DNA from 3 places in the Variovorax sp. 20P10.2.4 genome. Region 3 is predicted to be linked to each of the others. Evidence: predicted binding sites of a transcription regulator. Region 3 holds the regulator's gene; each other region holds the start of a gene.

Region 1 (6,622 bases), on a different contig from region 3:
GCTACGTCGATTCGGCCGGCTTCGACATCTCGGGTGCGCAGGGCACCATCGCCGGCATCGTGCGCGCCATCGCCGCGGCGCGCGCGGCCGGCCTGCTGGTCGTGTTCCTGCAGAACGGCTGGGACGCCGGCTATGTCGAGGCCGGCGGCCCCGGCTCGCCCAACTGGCACAAGTCGAACGCGCTCAAGACCATGCGCGCGCGGCCCGAGCTGCAGGGCCGCTTCCTCGCCAAGGGCGGCTGGGACTACGAGCTCATCGACGAGATGAAGCCGCAGCCCGGCGACATCGTCGTGCCCAAGACGCGCTACAGCGGCTTCTTCAACAGCACGCTCGACAGCACGCTGCGCTCGCGCGGCATTCGCCACCTCGTGTTCACCGGCATCGCGACCAACGTCTGCGTGGAATCCACGCTGCGCGACGCCTTCCACCTCGAGTACTTCGCCGTGATGCTCGAGGACGCCACGCACGAGCTCGGCGGGCCCGCGATCCAGCAGGCCTCGGTCTACAACGTCGAGACCTTCTTCGGCTGGGTCTCCTCGGTCGACCACTTCTGCCGCAGCTTCGCGCCGGCCGCGCTGCCGCAACCCGCCCCGGCCGAAGCGGCCACCGCCTGATCCTCTTTTCTCCAGGAGTCTTTTCATGCCCAAGCAAGCCATCATCCCGCCCGGCACCGGCGTGCCGCTCGCCCCCTACGTGCCTGGCACGCTCGCCGACGGCGTGCTCTACGTCTCGGGCACGCTGCCCTTCGACAAGGACAACAACGTGGTCCATGTCGGCGACGCCGCCGCGCAGGCCCGCCATGTGCTCGCCACCATCCAGGGCGTGGTTGAAGCCGCGGGCGGCACCATGGACGACGTGACCTTCAACCAGATCATGATCAAGGACTGGGCCGACTACGCGAAGATCAACGCGGTCTATGCCGAGTTCTTCCCCGGCACCAAACCGGCGCGCTTCTGCATCCAGTGCGGCCTCGTGAAGCCCGACGCGCTGATCGAGATCGCCTCGATCGCGCACGTGGGCCGCAAGTCCTGAGCTCGATGAGCCCCCTGCACTACGAGGTGCACGGCGCGTCCGACGCCGCGGCCACCGTGCTGCTGTCGTCGGGCCTCGGCGGCTCGGCCGGCTTCTGGCAGCCGCAGCTCGGCGCGCTGGTCGCCGCGGGCCACCGCGTCATCGTCTACGACCAGCGCGGCACTGGCCGCAGCCCCGCCACGCTGCCCGAGGCCTATGTGATCGCCGACATGGCGCGCGACGTGCTCGAGATCCTCGATGCCACCCACACCGCGCAGTGCCACTTCGCGGGCCACGCGCTCGGCGGCCTCGTGGGCCTGCAGCTCGCGCTCGACGCACCCGCGCGCATCGCGAGCCTGGTGCTCGTCAACGCGTGGGCCCGACCCAATCCGCATTCGGCGCGCTGCTTCGATGCACGGCTCGCGCTGCTCGGCGCCTGCGGCGCGCGCGCCTATGTCGAGGCGCAGCCGATCTTCCTGTACCCCGCGGCCTGGGCCGCCGAGCATGCGCAGCGCGTGGCCGACGAGGTCGACCATGCCTTCGCGCACTTTCCGGGCGAGGCCAACATGCGCGCGCGCATCGGCGCGCTGCGCGCCTTCGACGTGGCCGCACGTCTCGGCGAGATCGCCGCGCCTGTGCTGATCGCGGCCGCCAAGGACGACGTGCTCGTGCCCTGGACCTGCTCGCAGCACCTGGCCGACGGCCTGCGTGACGTCACGCTCGACTTCGTCGCGCATGGCGGCCATGCCCACAGCGTGACCGAGGCCGAGGCCTTCAACCGCGGCCTGCTCGATTTCCTCTCGCGGGTCGCCACACCCGCCGCCATCGCATGACCACTTCCACTTCGCTCGACGACGCGGCGCTCGCGCTGCTCTTCACGGCCGCGCGCAGCCACAACGGCTGGACCGACGAACCGGTGTCCGACGCGCAGCTGCGCCAGCTGCACGCGCTCGCCAGCCTCGGCCCGACCTCGGCCAACTGCTCGCCCGCGCGCTTCGTGTTCGTGCGCACGCCCGAGGGCAAGGCTCGGCTCGCGCCCGCGCTGTCCAAGGGCAACCTCGAGAAGACGATGAGCGCGCCCGTCACCGTCATCGCCGCCTGGGACCGCAGGTTCTACGACCGACTGCCCACGCTGTTCCCGCATGCCGATGCGCGCAGCTGGTTCACCGGCAGCCCCGAGGCCGCACACGAGACGGCCTTTCGCAATGCCAGCCTGCAGGCCGGCTACCTGCTGCTGGCGGCGCGCGCGCTCGGGCTCGACGCGGGCCCGATGTCGGGCTTCGACAAGGCCAAGGTCGACGCCGCCTTCTTCGAGGGCAGCGACTGGACCGTCAACTTCCTCATCAACCTCGGCCACGGCGACGCGTCGAAGCTGTTCGGGCGCCTGCCGCGCCTGGGCTTCGACGAGGCCTGCGTGCTGGCCTGAAAGCACCCGGCATGCAACACGCCATGGCCTCCATTCCAACGCCCGCCGGGTTGCCGTGCGGCCTGCAGAAAAGCGACTATCGCAACGCAATGGCGCGACTGGGCGCGGCCGTCAACATCATCACCACCGACGGTCCCGCGGGCCGCGCCGGCTTCACGGCCTCGGCCGTCTGCAGCGTGACCGACGAACCGCCGACCCTGCTCGTGTGCCTCAACCGCTCGGCCTCGGTGTACCCGGCCTTCAAGGCCAATGGCGTGCTGTGCGTGAACGTGCTCGCCGCGGGCCACCAGTCGCTGTCGGCGCTGTTCGGCGGCCGCACGCCGATGGACGAGCGCTTCGCCGCCGGCCGCTGGCGCCGCGATGCCACCGGCTCGCCGATGCTCGAGGACGCGGCCGTCTCCTTCGACTGCCGCGTGATGCACGCCACCAGCGCGGGCACGCACGACGTGCTGTTCTGCGAAGCCGTGGCCATCGCCATCGGCGGCGCGGCGCAGGGGCTGATCTACTTCGATCGGCGTTATCACGAGATCGCGGCGCCGCCGCACTGAAGCCGCGAACTCAACGCGGCTCGATGCCCTGCAGCACGATGCGCTGCACGTTCTCCACGGTGCGCTCGAAGAAGCCCTCGTCCTCCAGCGTGTGACCCGACAGCGCCTGCACCTGCACGCCGAAGTCGGCGTAGTGCTGCGTGATCGCCCACAGCGCGAAGATCAGGTGCGGCGGATCGACCGGCGCGAGCTTGCCGGCCTCGACCCAGGCGCGGATCACTTCGGACTTCTTCTCCACCAGCGTGCGCAGCTCGCGATCGAGCTCGTCGCGCAGCAGCGGCGCGCCCTGGATCATCTCGAGGCAGAACAGGCGCGAGGCATCGGGCCGGTCGCGCGAGATCACGAGCTTGCGGCGGATGTAGTCGCCGATCGCCTCGCGCGGATCCTGCTCGGCGCTGAAGCCGCGCAGCGGCTCGAGCCACAGCGCGAGCAGGTCGCGCAGCACGTTGACGTAGAGCTCCTCCTTGTTCGCGAAGTAGTAGAGCAGGTTGCTCTTCGACACGTCGGCGCGCGCGGCCACCTGGTCGATCGAGGTACCGTGCAGCCCGAAGCGCGAGAACAGCCCGAGCGCCGCGCCCAGGATCGCGCTGCGCTTGTTCTCGATCTGGCGCAGCCGCCGGTTCACCGCCGACGCGCTGCGCACGGCGGGCTTGCGGCTCGGCTTCTCGCTGTGGCTGGCCGCGGCCAGCGCCTTGGTCTTCGGCATCTTCCCTCGCTCTTTCTGTCTTCGTCGATCGTCATCGGTCGTTGGTTCGGAACGCGCACCACTGTAAGGCCGCGTGCATCGCACCGCGCCGCGCCGGTGTTCCGAAGGCCTCGCGGCGCACCATGCTGACGCGACGAAAGCGATTTGTCCATTTGGTCCAACTGGCACAGACGTTGCATGGCGAAAGGCATGCCAAGCCCATGGAGCCATTCGCCATGACCCTGCTGTCCGTTCCCATCATCGATCTCGCGCCGTACTTCGCCGGCACCGCCGAAGGCAAGGCCGAGGTCGCGCACAAAGTCGACGAAGCCTGCCGCAGCATCGGCTTCCTCGTGATCACCAACCACGGCATCGCGCCCGAGCTGATCGCGCGCGTGGCCTCGCTGTCGCGGCGCTTCTTCGAGCTGCCCCTGGCCGAGAAGCGCAAGGTCGACCGCCCGCGCGAGGACGCGGTGCGCGGCTACAGCGCGGTCGGCGAGGAAGGCCTGTCGTACAGCCTCGAGGAAGCGGCACCGGGCGACCTCAAGGAGTCGTTCTCGATCGGCCCCTCGAACGTGCCCGACGACGACTACCACCGCGGTCCCGCGGCCGGTCCGCATTTCGAACCCAACAGCTGGCCGCCGATCGAGGGCTTCCGCGAAGCCTACGAGGGCTACTTCGAGGCGATGAGCGATCTCTCGCGCTCGCTGATGCGCGTGTTCGCGCTCGGCCTCGCGCTGCCCGAGCGCTTCTTCGACGACAAGATCGACCGCCACATCAGCATGTTCCGCGTGCTGAGCTATCCGCCGCAGCGCGAGCAGCCGCTGCCGGGCCAGTTGCGCGCGGGCGCGCACAGCGACTACGGCAGCCTCACGATCGTGCTGCCCGACGACAAGGGCCTGCAGGTGTTCAACAAGGCCGGCCAGTGGGTCGACGTGCCGCAGGTCGAGGGCGGCCTGGTCGTCAACATCGCCGACCTGATGATGCAGTGGACCAATGACCAGTGGGTGTCGACGCTGCACCGCGTGATCAACCCGCCCTTCGAGGTGGCGAGCACCAACCGCCGGCAGTCGCTGGTGTTCTTCCACCAGCCCAACTACGACGCGATGGTCGAGTGCCTGCCGAGCTGCCTCGCGCCCGGCGAACAACCGAAGTACGCGCCGATCTCCTCGGGCGACCACCTGACCTCGAAGTTCGTCAAGCAGACGACCTTCGGCGGCACCAAGGTGACGGCGTAGAGCACATGGCCCACCTGTCCTACGTCAACATCTTCGCGAAGGACGTGGTCGCGCTCAGCGGCTTCTACCAGCGCGTGTTCGGCTTCCCCGAGATCGAGGCGATCCGCTCGCCGATCTTCCGCGGCCTCGACACCGGCAAGTCGAGCCTGGGCTTCAACGCGCTCGATGCCTACGAACTGCTGCAGCTCGCCGAGTTCTCCGACACGCGCGGCGTGAAGTTCCTGCTCAACATCGACGTCGACAGCCAGGACGAGGTCGACCGGATGGTGCCGATCGCGCTCGAGGCCGGCGCCACGCTCGTCAAGGCGCCCTACCGCACCTACTACGACTGGTACCAGTCGGTGCTGCTCGATCCCGAGGGCAACGTGTTCCGCATCAACTTCATGCTGTGACGCGCCCGCGGCCTCCTCGCGCCTGCTCGCTCTCCTTCTTCTTTCTCCGGCCCCTTCCGCCATGCCTCTCTCGAAAGGTTGCTCCATGCCGCGCACTCCCGTTTCCTGTCTCGCCCTGACCTTCGCGGCGGGCGCAGCGTCCCTCGCGGCGCTGCCCGCGGTCGCCGCCGACGGCTTCACGCTCAAGGACAAGCCCAAGATCGCGATGCTCTACTTCGGCCCCAAGAACGACGGCGGCTGGACCCAGGCCTTCGACGAGGCGCGCGTGAAGATCGAGAAGGAACTCGGCCAGAAGATCCAGTTCGTCGAGAACGTGCCCGAGGACGCCTCGGCCATCAAGCCCGCGGCCGAGAAGTTCATCCAGCGCGGCGCCAACATCGTCATCGGCACGGCCTTCGGCTACTCCGACAGCTTCAAGGACCTGGCCGCCAAGTACCCCGACGTCGCCTTCCTCAACGGCTCGGGCACCACCAACGGCCGCAACCTCGAATCCTTCTACGGCCGCACCTACGAGAGCCAGTACCTGTGCGGCATGGCCGCAGGCGCGGCCTCCAGGAGCGGCAAGCTCGGCTTCGTCGCGGCCAATCCCTTCGGCGTGGTGAACTGGACCATCAACGCCTTCGCGCTCGGCGCGCAGAAGATGAACCCCAACGCCACCGTCAACGTGATCTACACCGGCGCGTGGAACGACCCCGTGAAGGAACGCGCCGCCGCCTCCGCGCTGATCGACCAGGGCGCCGACGTGATCGGCCAGCACGTCGACAGCCCCACGCCGCAGATCGTCGCGCAGGAGCGTGGCGTCTACGGCACCGGCCACCACCGCGACCTGCGCCAGTTCGCGCCCAAGGCCACGCTGTGCTCCTCGGTCTGGGTGTGGGACCGCTTCCTGACGCCCGAGCTCAAGAAGATCATGGCCGGCAACTGGAAGCCCGCCGAGTACGGCGCCTTCATTTCGATGAAAGACGGCGGCACCGACATCGCGGGCTTCGGCCCGGCCGTGCCCAAGGACAAGGCCGCGCTGATCACCGCCGAGCGCGACGCGCTCATGAAGGGCAAGCAGATCTACGCCGGCCCGCTGGCCGACCGCGACGGCAAGGAGCGCGTGGCCAAGGGCGCCGTGCTGTCCGATGCCGACCTCTGGAAGATGGACTGGTTCGTCAAGGGCGTGGTCACGCAGAAGTAGGCCGCGAGGAATTCCGCCCCCATGCCCAACGCGCTCGAACTCACCGGCATCCGCAAATCCTTCGACGGCTTCGCGGCGCTGACCGACGCGCACTTCGCCGCGCGCTGGGGCGAGGTGCATGCGCTGCTCGGCGAGAACG
Region 2 (10,165 bases), on a different contig from region 3:
CCACCCTCGGGCGGCGCGCCTACAACGACATCGTGGTCGACAATCTCGCGGTGAGCGGCGAGCATGCCGTTCTGACCCTGCGCGGTGGCGATGTCCAAATTGAAGACCTCAACAGCACCAACGGCACCTACGTCAATGCAGTGGCCGTGCAGAAGCGGACGCTCAAGGACAACGATGTCATCGAGGTCGGCGGCTGCCGCATCCACTACCGCGCGCGCAGCGTCGCGCCCGCGGCCGGCACGCCGGTCCAGGTCGTCGTCGGCACCGAGTCTTCCGCCCCCATTCCGCTGTCCGCCGCGCCCACCGAATCGGGCGCGCTGGTCGAGCTCGGCGTGCCGGTGCTGCGCGTGCTGGCCGGCGAGAACGCCGGGCACGACCTGCCGCTGCAGAAGGTCGTCACCACCGTCGGCAAGCCCGGCGTTGCCGTCGCGGTGGTCACGCGCCGCCGCCAGGGCTACGTGGCGGCGAGCGTCATGGGTGCCGTCCTGCTCAACGGCGAGCCGCTGGGTGTCGAGGCCGTCGCGCTGCACGAGCGCGACCTGCTCGAGCTCGGCACCCTGCGCCTGCAGTTCGCACGGGTCTGAGCCGCGGGTCTTCCGTCGGCGAACCGGCCCCGATTCCGACCCCGGTTCCGGTCGATCATGAGTGCATTGCGGCGCCATTGGGCGCGCATCGCCGTCACCCTGCTGCCCGTGCTGCTGGCGCTGGCGCATGCCACCGGGCTCTGGCATGCCGGCATGCTCGAGCGCCTCGACCACCTGATCTACGACGTGCGCCTGCGCGCCACCATGCCGGGCACCTTCGATCCGCGCATCGTGATCGTCGACGTCGACGACGCGAGCCTCGCGCGCCAGGGGCAATGGCCGTGGCCGCGCGACAAGGTGGCGCGGCTCGCGACCGAGCTGCTGTCGCACCAGCAGGCCAAGGTCGTGGGCTTCGACGTCATGTTCGTCGAGCCCGATCGCAGCTCGGGCATCGACCGGCTGCGCGAGCTGGCGGACGGCCCGCTGCGCGGCATCCCGGGGCTCGCCGGCGAGGTCGAGAAACTCGCGCCCTCGCTCGACAACGATGCCGTGCTGGCGCGCACGCTCGCCGGTCGGCCCGTGGCGCTCGGCTACTACTTCACGCAGGCCGAAACGCCGCGCGCCCGCGGCGCCTTGCCCGCCACGCCGCTGTGGCCCGCCGACGCGCTGCCCGCGAAGGAGGGCTACACCACGCACTGGAACGGCTTCGGCGCCAGCCTGCCGGTGCTCGCGCAGGCCGCGCCCAGCGGGGGCTTCCTCAACACCCTGGTCGGCGAGAGCGATGACGGCGTGATCCGCAGCGTGCCGCTGATCGCACGCTACGACGGCGACCAGGCCCGGCCCGGCTACTACGAGTCGCTCGCGCTGGCCGTCTACCGGCTCGCCAACGGTTCGCCGCCCGTGGTGCCCGCACTGGTGCCCGACAGTCCGGTCGCGCAGCTCGAGTCGCTGCGCATCGGCGAACTGCGCGTGCCGGTCGATCGCAACGCCAGCGTGCAGGTGCCGTTCCGCGGCCCGGGCGGAAGCCGCGGCGGCTCGTTCCGCTACGTGGCGGCCGCCGACGTGCTCGAGGGCCGGCTCGCGCCCGAGGAGCTGAAGGACAAGATCGTGCTCGTCGGCGCCACCGCGCCGGGCCTGCAGGATCTGCGCGCCACGCCCGCGGCACCTTCCTTCGCCGGCGTCGAGGTGCATGCCAACATCGTCTCGGCGCTGCTCGACGACCGCCTGCTCGCCGTGCCCGACTACGCGCCCGGCTACGAGGTGCTGACCGTGTTCATCGCCGGCATCGCGCTGGCCATCGGCCTGTCGCTGCTGCCCGCGCTGCGCGCCGTGGCCTTCATGCTGGCCGTGGCCGCGCTGCTGGTCGGGCTCAACACCTGGCTCTACGTCGCCCACGGCCTGGTGCTGCCGCTGGCCTCGACGCTGGCCATGGTCGCGCTCGCCTTCCTGCTCAACATGAGCTGGGGCTACCTGGTCGAATCGCGCGCGCGCCGCGGCCTCGTGCAGCTCTTCGGCACCTACGTGCCGCCGCAGCTCGTCGACGAGATGCTGGAGCGCCCCGGTCACTACAGCATGCGCGCCGAGAGCAAGACCATGACCGTCATGTTCTGCGACATGCGCGACTTCACGCGCTTCTCGGAGCAGATGTCGCCGGCCGAGCTGCAGGCCTTCCTCAACACCGTGTTCAGCCGCCTCACCGACGTCATCACCGCGCACCGCGGCACCGTCGACAAGTACATGGGCGATTGCGTCATGGCCTTCTGGGGCGCGCCGCTCGAGACGCCCGACCACGCCAGCCTCGCCGTCAATGCCGCGCTCGACATGGCCGAGGCCGTGCAGGACCTCAACCGCATCCACCGCTCCATCGGCCGGCCCGAGATCAGCATCGGCATCGGCCTCAACAGCGGCGTCATGAGCGTGGGCGACATGGGATCGGCCGCGCGGCGCAGCTACACCGTGGTCGGCGACGCGGTCAACCTGGCCTCGCGCCTCGAGGGCCTCAGTGGCCACTACGGCGTCGAGATCGTCGCCAGCGGTGGCACGCGCGAGTTCGCGCCGGCCTATGTCTGGCAGGAGCTCGACAGCGTGTTCGTCAAGGGCCGAGCCCAGGCCGTCGCCGTGTTCACGCCGCTGGCCGTCGCCCTGGACGAAGCCGACGTCGTCGCCGTGCGCGAGGCGCACCGGCTCGAACGCTGGGCCGAGGTGCTGGCCGCCTACCGGCGCCAAGACTGGGCCTTGGGCCGAAACTTGCTGGACCCCCTCCTCGTGGCCGATGCCAAAAAAGTCCTTTACCAGCTCTACGCGCAGAGATTAGCCTCGATGGCGTTGCGTCCCCACGACCCGTCGTGGGACGGTGCGACCCGGTTCGAAACCAAATGACAGACACAGACAAGGGGTCTCTCACAATGCAGGTTCGTGTGCTGGGTTGCTCGGGCGCCATCGCCAAAGACTGCCGCACCACCTCTTTCCTGGTCGATACCGACCTGCTCGTCGATGCCGGCACCGGCGTCGGCGATCTCACCCTCGAAGAAATGGCCGGCGTCGACGACATGGTGCTCACGCACTGCCATCTCGACCACATTGCCGCCCTGCCCCTGATGCTCGACGCCGTCGGCGGCCGTCGCACCCGGCCGCTGCGCGTGCATGCGCTGCGCGCCACCATCGAGGCGCTGCGCGCCCATGTCTTCAACAACATCATCTGGCCCGATTTCGAGAGCATCCCGAGTCCCGAGGCGCCCTTCGTCACCTTCCACGACATCGCCGTCGGCCAGACCCTGCTGCTCGGCAGCGCCACGCCCAAGCGCATCGAGGTGCTGCCGGCCGTGCACACCGTGCCCGCCTGCGGCTTCGCCGTGAGCCGTGCCGACGGCGGTGCCCATTGGGTCTTCAGCGGCGACACCGAGCGCAACGCGCCGTTCTGGGACCGCGTCAACGCGCTCGAGGTCGCGATGCTCGTCATCGAGACCGCCTTCAGCAACCGCGAACAAGCCTTGGCGGAACGCAGCCTGCACCTGTCGCCCACCATGCTGGCCGACGAGCTGGCTCACATCGAGCCCGGCAAGGACTACCCGATCTACATCACCCACACCAAGCCGGCCGAAACCGAGGAGATCATGAGCCAGATCGAATCGCTGGCCGGCCGGCAGGTCCCGGGGCTCGCGCAGCGGGACATCCGCTGGCTCAAGGCGGACGGCATCCTGACCTTCTGAGCCCGGCCGCGCGGCCGGGATGGCATGACAAATTTGTCACCATGTGTCGCATCTTGATACATCTTCTGTCACACGCAGTAACGCCAATGTGGTCAGGGGTGACGCGTTAGGTCGCTGACGGGGCGGCAAAACGGGTGGCACGGATGCTGCGGAAGGTTCCACGCTCCGGGGGGAGGACTCCCGGGAGTGACAACCAACCCAACCAACCTGGAGTTAGTGAAATGAACCGTCGTTCCATCGCACGCAATGTGCAGAAGGGTTTCACCCTTATCGAATTGATGATCGTTGTGGCGATCATTGGTATCTTGGCGGCTGTGGCGCTGCCGGCTTATCAGGACTACGTGACCCGTGGTCAAGTGACCGAGGCCGTGACCCTTGGCGGTGGCCTGAAGCAGCCGCTGGCCGAGTACGGCGCGGACAAGAATGCTTGGCCCACGCTGCTCGTCTCGCCAATGGCAACGCCTTCCGCAGGGCAGCTGAATGCGAACCTCATCGGTAAGTACAGCACCGTTGCCGATTCGATCAGTGGTGCCTATCCCGCAGGTACGATTACCGTTGGCATGACGGCGGGTAAGGCCAGCGGTGGCACCCTGACGTTTGTAACGGCCAATGGTGGCAGCACCTGGGCTTGTGGCACTGCATCGGTTGATGGCGTGGCTGGTACTTCCTCCATCGAAGTCAAATACCTGCCGAACGCTTGCAAGCCCTGATAAAAGATTTGAATTCTTTGATCAAAAGCGAGCCCGAAAGGGCTTGCTTTTTTTTTGCTTTACTGGCGTAAGTGCAAATAACCTTGGACTGCAAGAATCAAAATGAAGAGATGGGAGTGTAGATGAAGGCGCTATGTCAATGGGTAAAAAGCCACCAATTTTTTGCGGCAACAATAATGTTGCCGCTGTTAAGCGTTGCACTTTATTGGCAGGTTTTGGGTTTTGAGTACGTCTGGGACGACAACCTGCTCTTTTTAGACAAGTCAGCGCTTTTAAATGATGCTCTCAGCTGGAGGTTGCTTGCAGAACCAGTGCTCCCAGGTACAAGCTACCTCAGACCCTTAGTGTTCTTGACTTTATATGCCGAATTCCATATTTTTGGTCAAAAGCCGCTGGTGTCGCATGTAATTAATCTCTTGATTTATACGTGCAATGTATGGCTCGTATTTTATGTTTGCAGACAGCTCTTGATGCAATTGAGGCGGCAACATTGCACATCACTAGCTTTTTTAGCTGGCGTTGTTTATGCAGTTCATCCGGCGCTCGTGGAGACGACAGCTTGGGTTGCGGGTCGATTCGACTTGATGTCAACATTCTTCATTCTGGCGGCGATTGCGATTTATACCTATAAACCCGGCTCTCCGAGTTTGCCGCGTTCGATTTTCGCAGTCACTTTGATGGCGGGAGCCCTTTTAAGCAAGGAGTTGGGCGCAGTCTTGCCCATGGTGCTGTTGTGCATTTGGCTCGCGATCCAAGGGAAAGGGCGTTCGTGGATGGGGCGCAACGGTCTTGCCAAGGAAGTGCTCATTCAAAATCGGTACCTGTTGCTGTTGTCGGCCGTGATTTTTGGGGCATATGTTATTTTGCGCAAAAATTCCGCAGGAGGGATATATCACAGCACCATGTCGGTCGAATATATTCGCGACGTAATAATTCAAGGATTGACTCCACTCGAAGCGCTGAAGTTTTATGCTGTGAAGATTTTCTTTCCATTCAGTTCGATCAACCCTTTGCATCCCGCCTACGAGCTGAAACCACATGGCATTCCGGAGATGGTAGCGAGCGTTCTTGTCGTCGGCGCGCTACTTTTTCTGTCCCTTCAGTGTTTAAGGAACAAAAGCCCGGCTGCATGGGTTTTTGGGGCCGGAATGTTTTGTCTGCTTCCTGTACTTCACTTCATTCCTTTGAGCACAGGAGGAAATATTGGGCACGAAAGATTTCTGACGGCGCCATTGGCATTCTTTTGCATTTCGATGGTGTTGGTGGACTATAAGTCGCTGATCGAATTCACCGGCTTGAGAGGTCAATTTGCAAATCGATGGCTTTTGGTTGCCGCGACGGGATGGATTTTTATAGCTCTCCTCACAACGTATACAGTCCTGCCCATATGGTCTTCCGATCTTCGGCTTTGGAATTGGGCGTATCATAAACATCCCAATTTTTTCTTTGCTCAATACAATTACATGTATGGAGCGCTCAAGGCAGGTCGAGCCGATCTGGTGGAAAAAGAAATTAATTTCGTGAGGGAAAGGGACGGAGGGCTAGATGTTCCCGATCAAATTATCTATGCAAACCTGTTGCTGCGAAAAGGGGATCCCGAAAGCCTTGATTATCTTCGAGGGATAATGTTCGCTCTTCCAAAATTCCATGAAATGAAAGATGGAGAACGAAAAGTACTCGGCATGCCTGTCCCAAAAATTGGCATTGCAGGTGTATACGGAGATTATGCGCTTGGGCTGATGATGTTTAAGGGCGATGCCGTCTCTGCACTTAAATATAGCAAGATCGCTGAGTGGTATTTGGCTGAAAGTGAAAAAATTGCCTTATTTTACCCGAGAGTGGCAATTCTTCTTGCGCTTGGACGAGACAGGGATGCTCAAGATCTTTTCGATAGCTTGGAGCCACTGTTTTATTCAAAAAAAGAGCGGCTTAAAAAAGACCCTGCATTGATTCTCGAAAAATATTGCAAGGCCTCTTCTGGCGAGGATGCTTCCAGATGCCGCGACCTTATAGAAAAGGCGAAAAAAATGGCGGAAAAAAGCGCAGGCGCTGAGATTCCATGATGAGTTTTATTGTCAAGAATAAGCTGAGCGCTGTCGGTTGGCAGATTACGTACTCATCTGTTTTCTTGGCGGTTGTTTATTTCTTTGTGTTTTTATTGTGGTATCCCCACCCACTAGAGAAAACGGCCGAGGTTGTAAAAGTTTTTGGCGTTTTGGCGCTGGTGAATTTGGTGCTCGGGCCAGCGCTTACGTTTGTTTTGTATAAAGAGGATAAGAAAAAGCTGGTTATTGATTTGTTGGTGATGTTTTTATTGCAATTGATTGCGTGCGCATATGGAGTATTTGTTCTTGCCCAAGGTCGGCCGCAGTGGCTCGTGTTCGTGGTCGACGACTTCGAAGTTGTACGCCCAGTAGATGTCGATCTTAAAGGGCACGACAGGCTCAACGCCGAGATGGTGGCTTCCTTTTTTCATGGCCCCAAGGTGGTCGCAGCTGTGTACTCCGGTGATCAAGAAATTCGGCTAAAGCAAAAGCAAGACGAGTTGATTTTGGGAAAAAGCTTTGCTAAAGAATTAGAGGCCTATCAAGTGCTTGCGACCCAAGCAGCCAAGATAAGAGAAAAAGCGCGCAAGCTTGTTGACTTGGAGCAGTTCAACCCAAAGCAGGATGTAGCGGCCACCCGAATGAAGTGGGCTGCAGCAACCGGATGGTTACCGCTCAAGGGTAATCAGAGGGATATGGTGATTCTTCTCAATAAAGAGGGCGCGGTCATCACCATAGCCGATCTTAGACCTTGGAATTGATCAAGGTTGTAATGATTACTGCGACCGATATACCGACGAAAATTCCGGCTCCGACTTCGATGCAGCTATGGCCCATTCGCTCACGCAACGGCGTGGTTCCAGTCGAAGGGTTATCCAGCTTGTTGAGGAGAGCCGCGTGCTTGCCAACCTCGCGGCGCAAGCTGGTGGCATCTAGCACCACAATAAATGCGAGCGCGAGCGCTACTCCGAAGGCTGGATGATCGAAACCCTGTTTAAGGGCCACCAGTGCTGCGACACTGGTTACGATCGCGGTGTGATTGCTTGGCAACCCGCCGTACCCAATCAATCCAAAAGCTAGTTTGCGAGCTCGAACGCTATTGATGACAAGCTTTAACGTTCCCGCAACCAGCCATGCCAAAAATGGGGTGAAGAGGTATGAAAAATCAGTTCTCATGGTGGTTCAGGCACCGTTTGGCCAAAGTGCCCAAACGCATGCAGCAATCCAAAGCAACACCGTCAATATCAGCTGCCAATCTGCGAGTAATGCATCTGTGGGAGACTCCCCGCCGTCCAGTTTTTCCACCACGTACCAATATCGAAACAATCCAAAGAGCACGAGCGGCACTGTGAACACCAATTGCGGCCGAGCCGACATAACAAACATGCTATAGAAGACAAGTGCCCCAGTTGCAGACATTTCTGCGTAGCGATCAACCAGCGATAGTGAATATTTTTCTAGTACTTTTCGGCCGTCGATTCCGCTGAGGCTCAACTCCTGTCGGCGCTTGATTGCCGCCAAGTATAAAGCGAGGCACAGGGTAGTAACGAACATCCAACTCGAAACAGGAACAGACAGCGCCATGGCGCCTGCGTAAACGCGCAAAACGAAGCCAATGGCAATCGAAAAAATATCCGCAACCGGCTGGTGCTTGAGCACAAAGGTATATGCAATATTGAGCGCCATATATGCTGCAATCACGAAAACAACTCTGGGCGCCCAGAACCAAGCGGTAATTTGTATTCCATAAAGAACGATAAGCAGCCCAATTCCCACGGAAACTGAGGTTGCTCCCGAAGCAAGTGGCCGAGTCTTCGATTTTCTAGGATGTTTGCGATCTCTTTCTATATCGTGAATATCGTTGATGATGTAGGTGGCCGAAGAGCCAAGGCAAAAGAGGATTGCAGCCAAAAAAGCTGCCGCCACCGAATTGAGATTGGTGAATTCTCCGGTAAAAATAAGCGGAGCCAAAACAAACCCATTCTTGACCCACTGCTTGGGTCGCATAAGAGAAATGAGTCCGCGTACCTGCATCATGAAAGGCGAGAGCAAAGGTGATTCATGCATGGAAAATTGAGGGAGCGACATTAAAATGAATTTGGTAGTTGCTTACATGTTCTTTGCACTGGTGGCGACTGTTGCGAACATCGCATCGCAAGAGGTTGCAATTCTGAAATACGACGGGCCCTTCAGTATCCAAGTCTCCATATTTTTTGGTACTGCCGTGGGATTGTTAGTGAAGTACTTTTTGGACAAAAAATACATATTCCGATTTCAAACGCATAGCACGAAACATGGTGTCAAAGTCCTCATTCTCTATGTTTCAATGGGTTTGTTGACAACTGCTATTTTCTGGGGGTTTGAGTTTGGCTTCCATGTTTTTTTTGCTTCCCGTGAAATGCGCTACCTTGGAGGCGTCATTGGGTTGTCAATTGGTTATGCCGCAAAATATTACCTCGACAAGCACTATGTGTTTAGAAAGGAGAACCCATGAGGCGCGTCTCGTCTTGGGGACGACTTTCTCGTGATTTGCATGAAGTTGTGACTATCCGCTCGCCCAGCGATGCTGCGTCCGTGCTCACTCGGCACCACCCAGGGATCGCGTATGGCGCGGGGCGAAGCTATGGCGACGTCTGCCTTAATGCTGGCGGCCTGTTGTGGAGCACTGAAAGCCTCGATCATTTAGTACATTTCGACGAAAAAACAGGTCGATTACGCTGCGAAGCTGGAGTGTTGCTGCGCGATATCCAACAGCTGGCCACCCCCCGCGGCTGGATGCTGCCTGTCACTCCCGGAACGCAGCTGGTCACAGTAGGGGGGGCAATCGCAAATGATGTCCATGGAAAAAACCACCACGTGCAGGGCACTTTCGGAAATCATATTAGATGGCTGAAATTGATTCGCACTGATGGTGAGATCATCGAATGTGGACCGTTTGAACGTCAAGATTGGTTCGCTGCGACCGTGGGGGGCATGGGTTTGACTGGTCTTGTGCTAGAGGTCGAAATTCAACTTCGCCACGTGAGCGGCCCTTGGATGGATGTGGAGACCCTTTCCTATGAAAGCTTGGATGAATTTTTTACCCTGGCGGATTCCTCTGAAAAAGCGTGGGAGCACACGGTTTCGTGGATTGACTGCGCCGGATCAAAAAATGGCCGAGGACTATTCATGCGGGCGAATCATGGGCAAGAAAAAAATCGCGTGACGGTATCAAAGAAAAAGATATCCATGCCTTTTACTCCACCAGTCTCTCTCGTCAATGGGGTAACACTGCGCTCCTTTAATGCAGCCTATTTCCACTTGAGGCGAATAAAGCCGGTTCAAACTGTCGCGCACTATGAGAGTTTTTTTTATCCCCTGGATAATATCGGGGGGTGGAATAAAATTTACGGACCTCGAGGTTTCTACCAATACCAGAGCATCGTGCCTCGGGCTTTGCAGGGTGAGGCAATCAAGGCCATGTTGAATGAAATTATCAAATTCGGAGAGGGTTCTTTTTTGGCCGTTCTAAAGACGTTTGGCGATCGAATTGCCCCTGGAATGCTGAGTTTTCCTGCTTGCGGTGCGACACTGGCCTTAGACTTTCCCAACCGCGGTGCCCGGACTCTATCTCTTTTCGATCGCCTCGATTCGATAGTACGTGAAGCGGGTGGGCGAATCTATTGTGCAAAGGATGC
Region 3 (4,256 bases):
TTCGCGGCCTTCCTGCCGCGCGAGGTGCCGCTGGTGCTGGCGCTCGCGGTGCCGGCCGTGATCTTCTGCATCGAGACCGGCTGGTACGCCATCGTCGCGCTCGCGCTGTCGTCGGCGGCGCCGCGCTCGGCCTACCTGCGCTACAAGACCTGGATCGACCGCGCGGCCGGCGGCGTGATGGGGCTGCTGGGGCTGCGGCTGGTGTGGTCGGCGGTGCGCGGGACCTGAGGCCGATTCCTAGAGCAGGCTCTCCGGCGTCAACGGCGCCAGCAGCTCGAGCATGGTGCGGTCCCAGAAGCCCGAGTCGGGCTCCTCGCTCAGCACCGTGGTCTTGCCGGCCTCCTCGCTGATCCACTCCAGGCGCGAGTCGCTGCCTTCGGCGAAGCGCAGCCTGTAGGCGCCCTGCTGCTTGAGCACCTCGAGCAGCTTCAGCGCCTGCTGCGCCATCTCGGGGCTGCGGATGAACAGGCCGATCTCGGTGTTGTGGACCTCGGAGCGCGGGTCGAAATTCATCGAGCCGACGAACAGGATGCGCTGGTCGATCACCGCCGACTTGGCATGCAGCCGCCCGACCGAGGTGCCGAACAGGCCCAGCCGCACGCTGCGGCGGGTGCGGTTGGTGCTGAGTTCGTAGAGTTCGGCGCCCAGGCGCAGCATCTCGGGCCGGTAGCGGCGGTAGGCGGTGTGCACCAGCGGCTCGTCGGTGGCGGCGAGCGAGTTGGTCACCACGCTGATCTTCACCTGGCGCCGGCGGATCTCGTTCATCACCTCGAGCCCCGCGGCGCCCGGGATCAGGTAGGGCGAGACGATGGTCACCTCGCTGCGCGCGCGGCGCATCTGCTCGACCACGTTGTAGCGCACGCTGTCGACGTCGAGCAGCGGCACGCCGCCGTACGAGGCGGTCTTGCCGATCACGCGGTCGGGCGAATCGGCATAGGCCTCGGCCGTGGTCCAGATCAGGCCGAGCCGGCCGGCGTCGAGGTCCTCGGCGATCGGGCCGTAGCCCAGCAGGTCGTTGGGCGCGGGCTTCGGCGGCGGCGGCGTGGTGTCGGGGCCGGTGGCGGCCTCGAAGCGGCGCTGCAGTTCGTCGGCAGGCAGCGCGCTCGCCACCACCGACTCGATGGGCCGCACGTAGGGGCTGTTCCAGTACTGGTCGAACAGGCTGCCCAGGCGCGGGATCAGCGCGCCCGTCACGAAGGTGTCGAGGTCGATGAAGTTCTCGCCCGCGGTGCGCCGGAAGTACTGGTTGCCGATGTTGCGCCCGCCCGCCACGGCCATCGCGCCGTCGGCGATGAACAGCTTGTTGTGCATGCGCCGGTTGACGCGGCTGAAGTCGAACAGCGAGGCCGTGAAGCGCGCGAGCAGGCTGCCGCGGCCGGCCGGGAAGGGGTTGAACAGGCGCAGCTCGACATTGGGCGTGGCCGCGAAGCCGCGCAGCAACTCGTCCTCGCCCGCGGTGTAGAGGTCGTCCATCAGCACGCGCACCCGCACGCCGCGCTGCGCGGCGTCGCGCAGGGTGCGCAGCAGGTAGCGGCCGGTCTCGTCGTTCTCGATCTGGTAGTACTGGACGTCGAGCGTGCGCTGGGCCCGGCGCGCGAGCTGGATGCGGGTGTCGAAGGCGAAGTCGCCACCGGGCATGAGGCGAAAGCCGCTGAGGTCGGGGTCGGGCTGCGCGGCCAGCGCGATGCGCCCGAGCGCGGTGTCCTTCGACACGGCGATGGCCTTGGTAGGCGCGCGCGGGGCCTCGTCGGGCAAGGTCGCGCAACCGGCGGCCAGCAGCGCGGCCGCGATGGCGAACACCCAGAGCCCACAGCGCGACAGCAGGCGTCGGGCCATCGGCGGCTTTCTACAGGGCCTTGCGCAGGTTGGCGGGCGCGATGCGCAGCGCCTCGCGGTATTTGGCGACGGTGCGGCGCGCGCACTCGATGCCCTGCTCCTTGAGCATCTCGGAGATCTGGCTGTCCGACAGCGGCTTCTTCACGCTCTCCGAACCGACGAACTGCTTGATCAGCGCGCGCACCGCGGTGCTCGACGCATTGCCGCCGGTCTCGGTGCCCAGCGCCGAGCCGAAGAAGTACTTGAGCTCGACCGTGCCGAAGGGCGTGGACATGTACTTGGCGGTGGTCACGCGCGAGATGGTGGACTCGTGCAGCCCGAGCTCGTCGGCGATCTCGCGCAGCACCAGCGGGCGCATCGCGAGCTCGCCGTGCACGAAGTAGCTCTTCTGCCGCTCGACGATGGCGTTGCTCACGCGCAGGATGGTGTCGAAGCGCTGCTGGATGTTCTTGATGAACCAGCGCGCCTCCTGCAGCCGCTGCGACAGCGCCTGGCTGCCCTCGCCCTTGTGCGACTTGAGCGCGCCGGCATAGATGTCGTGCACGCGCAGCCGCGGCATCACCTCGGGGTTGAGCATGACGCGGAACTTCACGTTGGTGCCGCGGCCGGTCTTGGTGACGATCACGTCGGGGATGACGATGTTGCGCTCGACATCGACGAAGCGGCGGCCCGGCTTGGGTTCGAGCCGCGCGATGATCTGCAGCGCCGAGCGCACCAGTTCCTCGTTGGTGCGCGTGAGCGTGGCCAGGCGCTTGAAGTCGCGCCGCGCGAGCAGCTCCATCGGCTGCTTGCAGATGGCGAGCGCGGTCTTGCGCACCAGCTCCTCGTCCTCGGTTTCGTCTTCGTCGGCCAGCGCGCGCAGCTGGATCGCGAGGCATTCGCCGAGGTCGCGCGCGCCCACGCCCGCGGGCTCCAGGCTCTGCAGCAGACCGAGCGCGACCTGGAAGTGGTGCACCAGCTCGTCGAACTGGTCGTTGTCGTCGCCCGCGAGGCCCGAGGCCAGCGCCGGCAGCGAATCCTCGAGGTAGCCGTCGTCGTTGAGCGACTCGATCAAAAAGCGCAGCGCGGCGCTGTCGTTCTCGTTGAGCCGCAGGCTCAACGCCTGGCGGTGCAGGAAGGACTGCAGCGATTCCTGGCTGCGCGCGAGTTCGGTAGCATCGGCGCGCTCGTCGTCGCCGGTGCTGCTGTTGTTGCGCGCGGGCGCGTCGCTGCCCCACTCGCTGTCGTCGGGCGCCATGTCGACGGTGCCGTCGCCTTCCCAGTCGGGCTCGCGCTCGGGCGAGTCGAGGGCCGGTTCGGCCTCGGACGATGAGGTGGTCTCGGTGGACGTGGTCGAGGTCGAAGGCGCGGCGCTCGCGTAGTCGCTCTCGGCTTCGCGCTCGGTGTCCTCGCGCGGCGCGGGCGTGTCGGCGGCGTCGAGGCCGAACTCCTCGCGCGCGGCTTCCTCGGCGGTGCGCTCGAGAAAGGGGTTCTCGTCGAGCATCTGCTCGACCTCCTGGCTCAGTTCGAGCGTGGAGAGCTGCAGCAGCCGGATCGACTGCTGCAGCTGAGGCGTCAGCGCGAGATGCTGCGAAACGCGCAGCGACAAGCCTTGTTTCATGCCCTCAGGAAATGACTTGCACGAGGGTCATCACATGCGGAAGTGCTCGCCCAGGTAGACCCGGCGCACTTCGGCGTTGTCGACGATCTCCGAGGGCGTGCCCTGTGCCAGCACATGGCCGTCGCTGATGATGAAGGCGTGGTCGCAGATGCCCAGCGTCTCGCGCACGTTGTGGTCGGTGATGAGCACGCCGATGCCGCGTTCCTTCAGGAAGCTGATGATGCGCTGGATCTCGATCACCGCGATCGGGTCGATGCCGGCGAAGGGTTCGTCCAGCAGGATGAAGCGCGGCTGGGTGGCCAGCGCGCGCGCGATCTCGACGCGGCGGCGTTCGCCGCCCGACAGCGCGAGCGCGGGCGAATCGCGCAGGTGGTCGACGCGCAGGTCGGCCAGCAGCTCCGACAGGCGCTCTTCCATGCGCTGCTTCGACAGCGCCTGCGGCCGGCCGTTGGCATCGGGCTCGCGCTGCAGCTCGAGCACCGCGCGCACGTTCTCCTCGACCGTGAGCTTGCGGAAGATCGAGGCCTCCTGCGGCAGGTAGCTCAGGCCCATGCGCGCGCGGCGGTGGATCGGCATGTGGGCGATCGGCTCGCCGTCGATGGAGATCTCGCCCGCGTCGGCGCGCACCAGCCCGACGATCATGTAGAACGAGGTGGTCTTGCCGGCGCCGTTGGGCCCGAGCAGTCCGACCACTTCGCCCTTCTGTACGTCGAGCGAGACGTCCTTGACCACCTTGCGGCTGCCATAGCTCTTCTGCAGGCCGCGCGCGACGAGGCGGCTGCCCGGCACGCCGTTGGCTTCCTGGGTTCCGGCGGCTTCG

The links. The regulator sigma-54, encoded in region 3, starts transcription at its own class of promoters, with help from an activator protein. The targets are predictions, from matches to a motif close to TGGCANGNAANCTGCTTT.
Region 1: AC27VN_RS27405 (isopenicillin N synthase family dioxygenase) is a predicted target of sigma-54. The motif match lies at 3,854-3,871, and genes of this name have one in related genera.
Region 2: AC27VN_RS04535 (pilin) is a predicted target of sigma-54. The motif match lies at 3,869-3,886, and genes of this name have one in related genera.

The regions. Positions count from the first base shown of each region.
Region 1 covers NZ_JBZAYE010000376.1:46-6,667, forward strand. Annotated here, with positions in the region: partial or broken gene rutB (pyrimidine utilization protein B) at 1-614, shown strand, start outside; gene rutC (pyrimidine utilization protein C) at 640-1,032, shown strand; gene rutD (pyrimidine utilization protein D) at 1,038-1,844, shown strand; gene AC27VN_RS27390 (malonic semialdehyde reductase) at 1,841-2,437, shown strand; gene rutF (NADH-dependent FMN reductase RutF) at 2,461-2,985, shown strand; gene rutR (HTH-type transcriptional regulator RutR) at 2,996-3,691, opposite strand; gene AC27VN_RS27405 (isopenicillin N synthase family dioxygenase) at 3,907-4,908, shown strand; gene AC27VN_RS27410 (VOC family protein) at 4,914-5,300, shown strand; gene AC27VN_RS27415 (BMP family ABC transporter substrate-binding protein) at 5,386-6,483, shown strand; partial or broken gene AC27VN_RS27420 (ATP-binding cassette domain-containing protein) at 6,505-6,622, shown strand, end outside.
Region 2 covers NZ_JBZAYE010000026.1:6,112-16,276, forward strand. Annotated here, with positions in the region: gene AC27VN_RS04520 (FHA domain-containing protein) at 1-584, shown strand, start outside; gene AC27VN_RS04525 (CHASE2 domain-containing protein) at 642-2,903, shown strand; gene AC27VN_RS04530 (3',5'-cyclic-nucleotide phosphodiesterase) at 2,930-3,733, shown strand; gene AC27VN_RS04535 (pilin) at 3,955-4,443, shown strand; gene AC27VN_RS04540 (hypothetical protein) at 4,566-6,506, shown strand; gene tfpZ (TfpX/TfpZ family type IV pilin accessory protein) at 6,503-7,249, shown strand; gene AC27VN_RS04550 (divergent PAP2 family protein) at 7,233-7,664, opposite strand; gene AC27VN_RS04555 (decaprenyl-phosphate phosphoribosyltransferase) at 7,671-8,576, opposite strand; gene AC27VN_RS04560 (GtrA family protein) at 8,581-8,982, shown strand; gene AC27VN_RS04565 (FAD-binding oxidoreductase) at 8,979-10,165, shown strand, end outside.
Region 3 covers NZ_JBZAYE010000595.1:49-4,304, reverse strand. Annotated here, with positions in the region: partial or broken gene AC27VN_RS33775 (LysE family translocator) at 1-228, shown strand, start outside; gene AC27VN_RS33770 (phospholipase D family protein) at 238-1,836, opposite strand; gene AC27VN_RS33765 (RNA polymerase factor sigma-54) at 1,847-3,436, opposite strand; gene lptB (LPS export ABC transporter ATP-binding protein) at 3,467-4,256, opposite strand, start outside.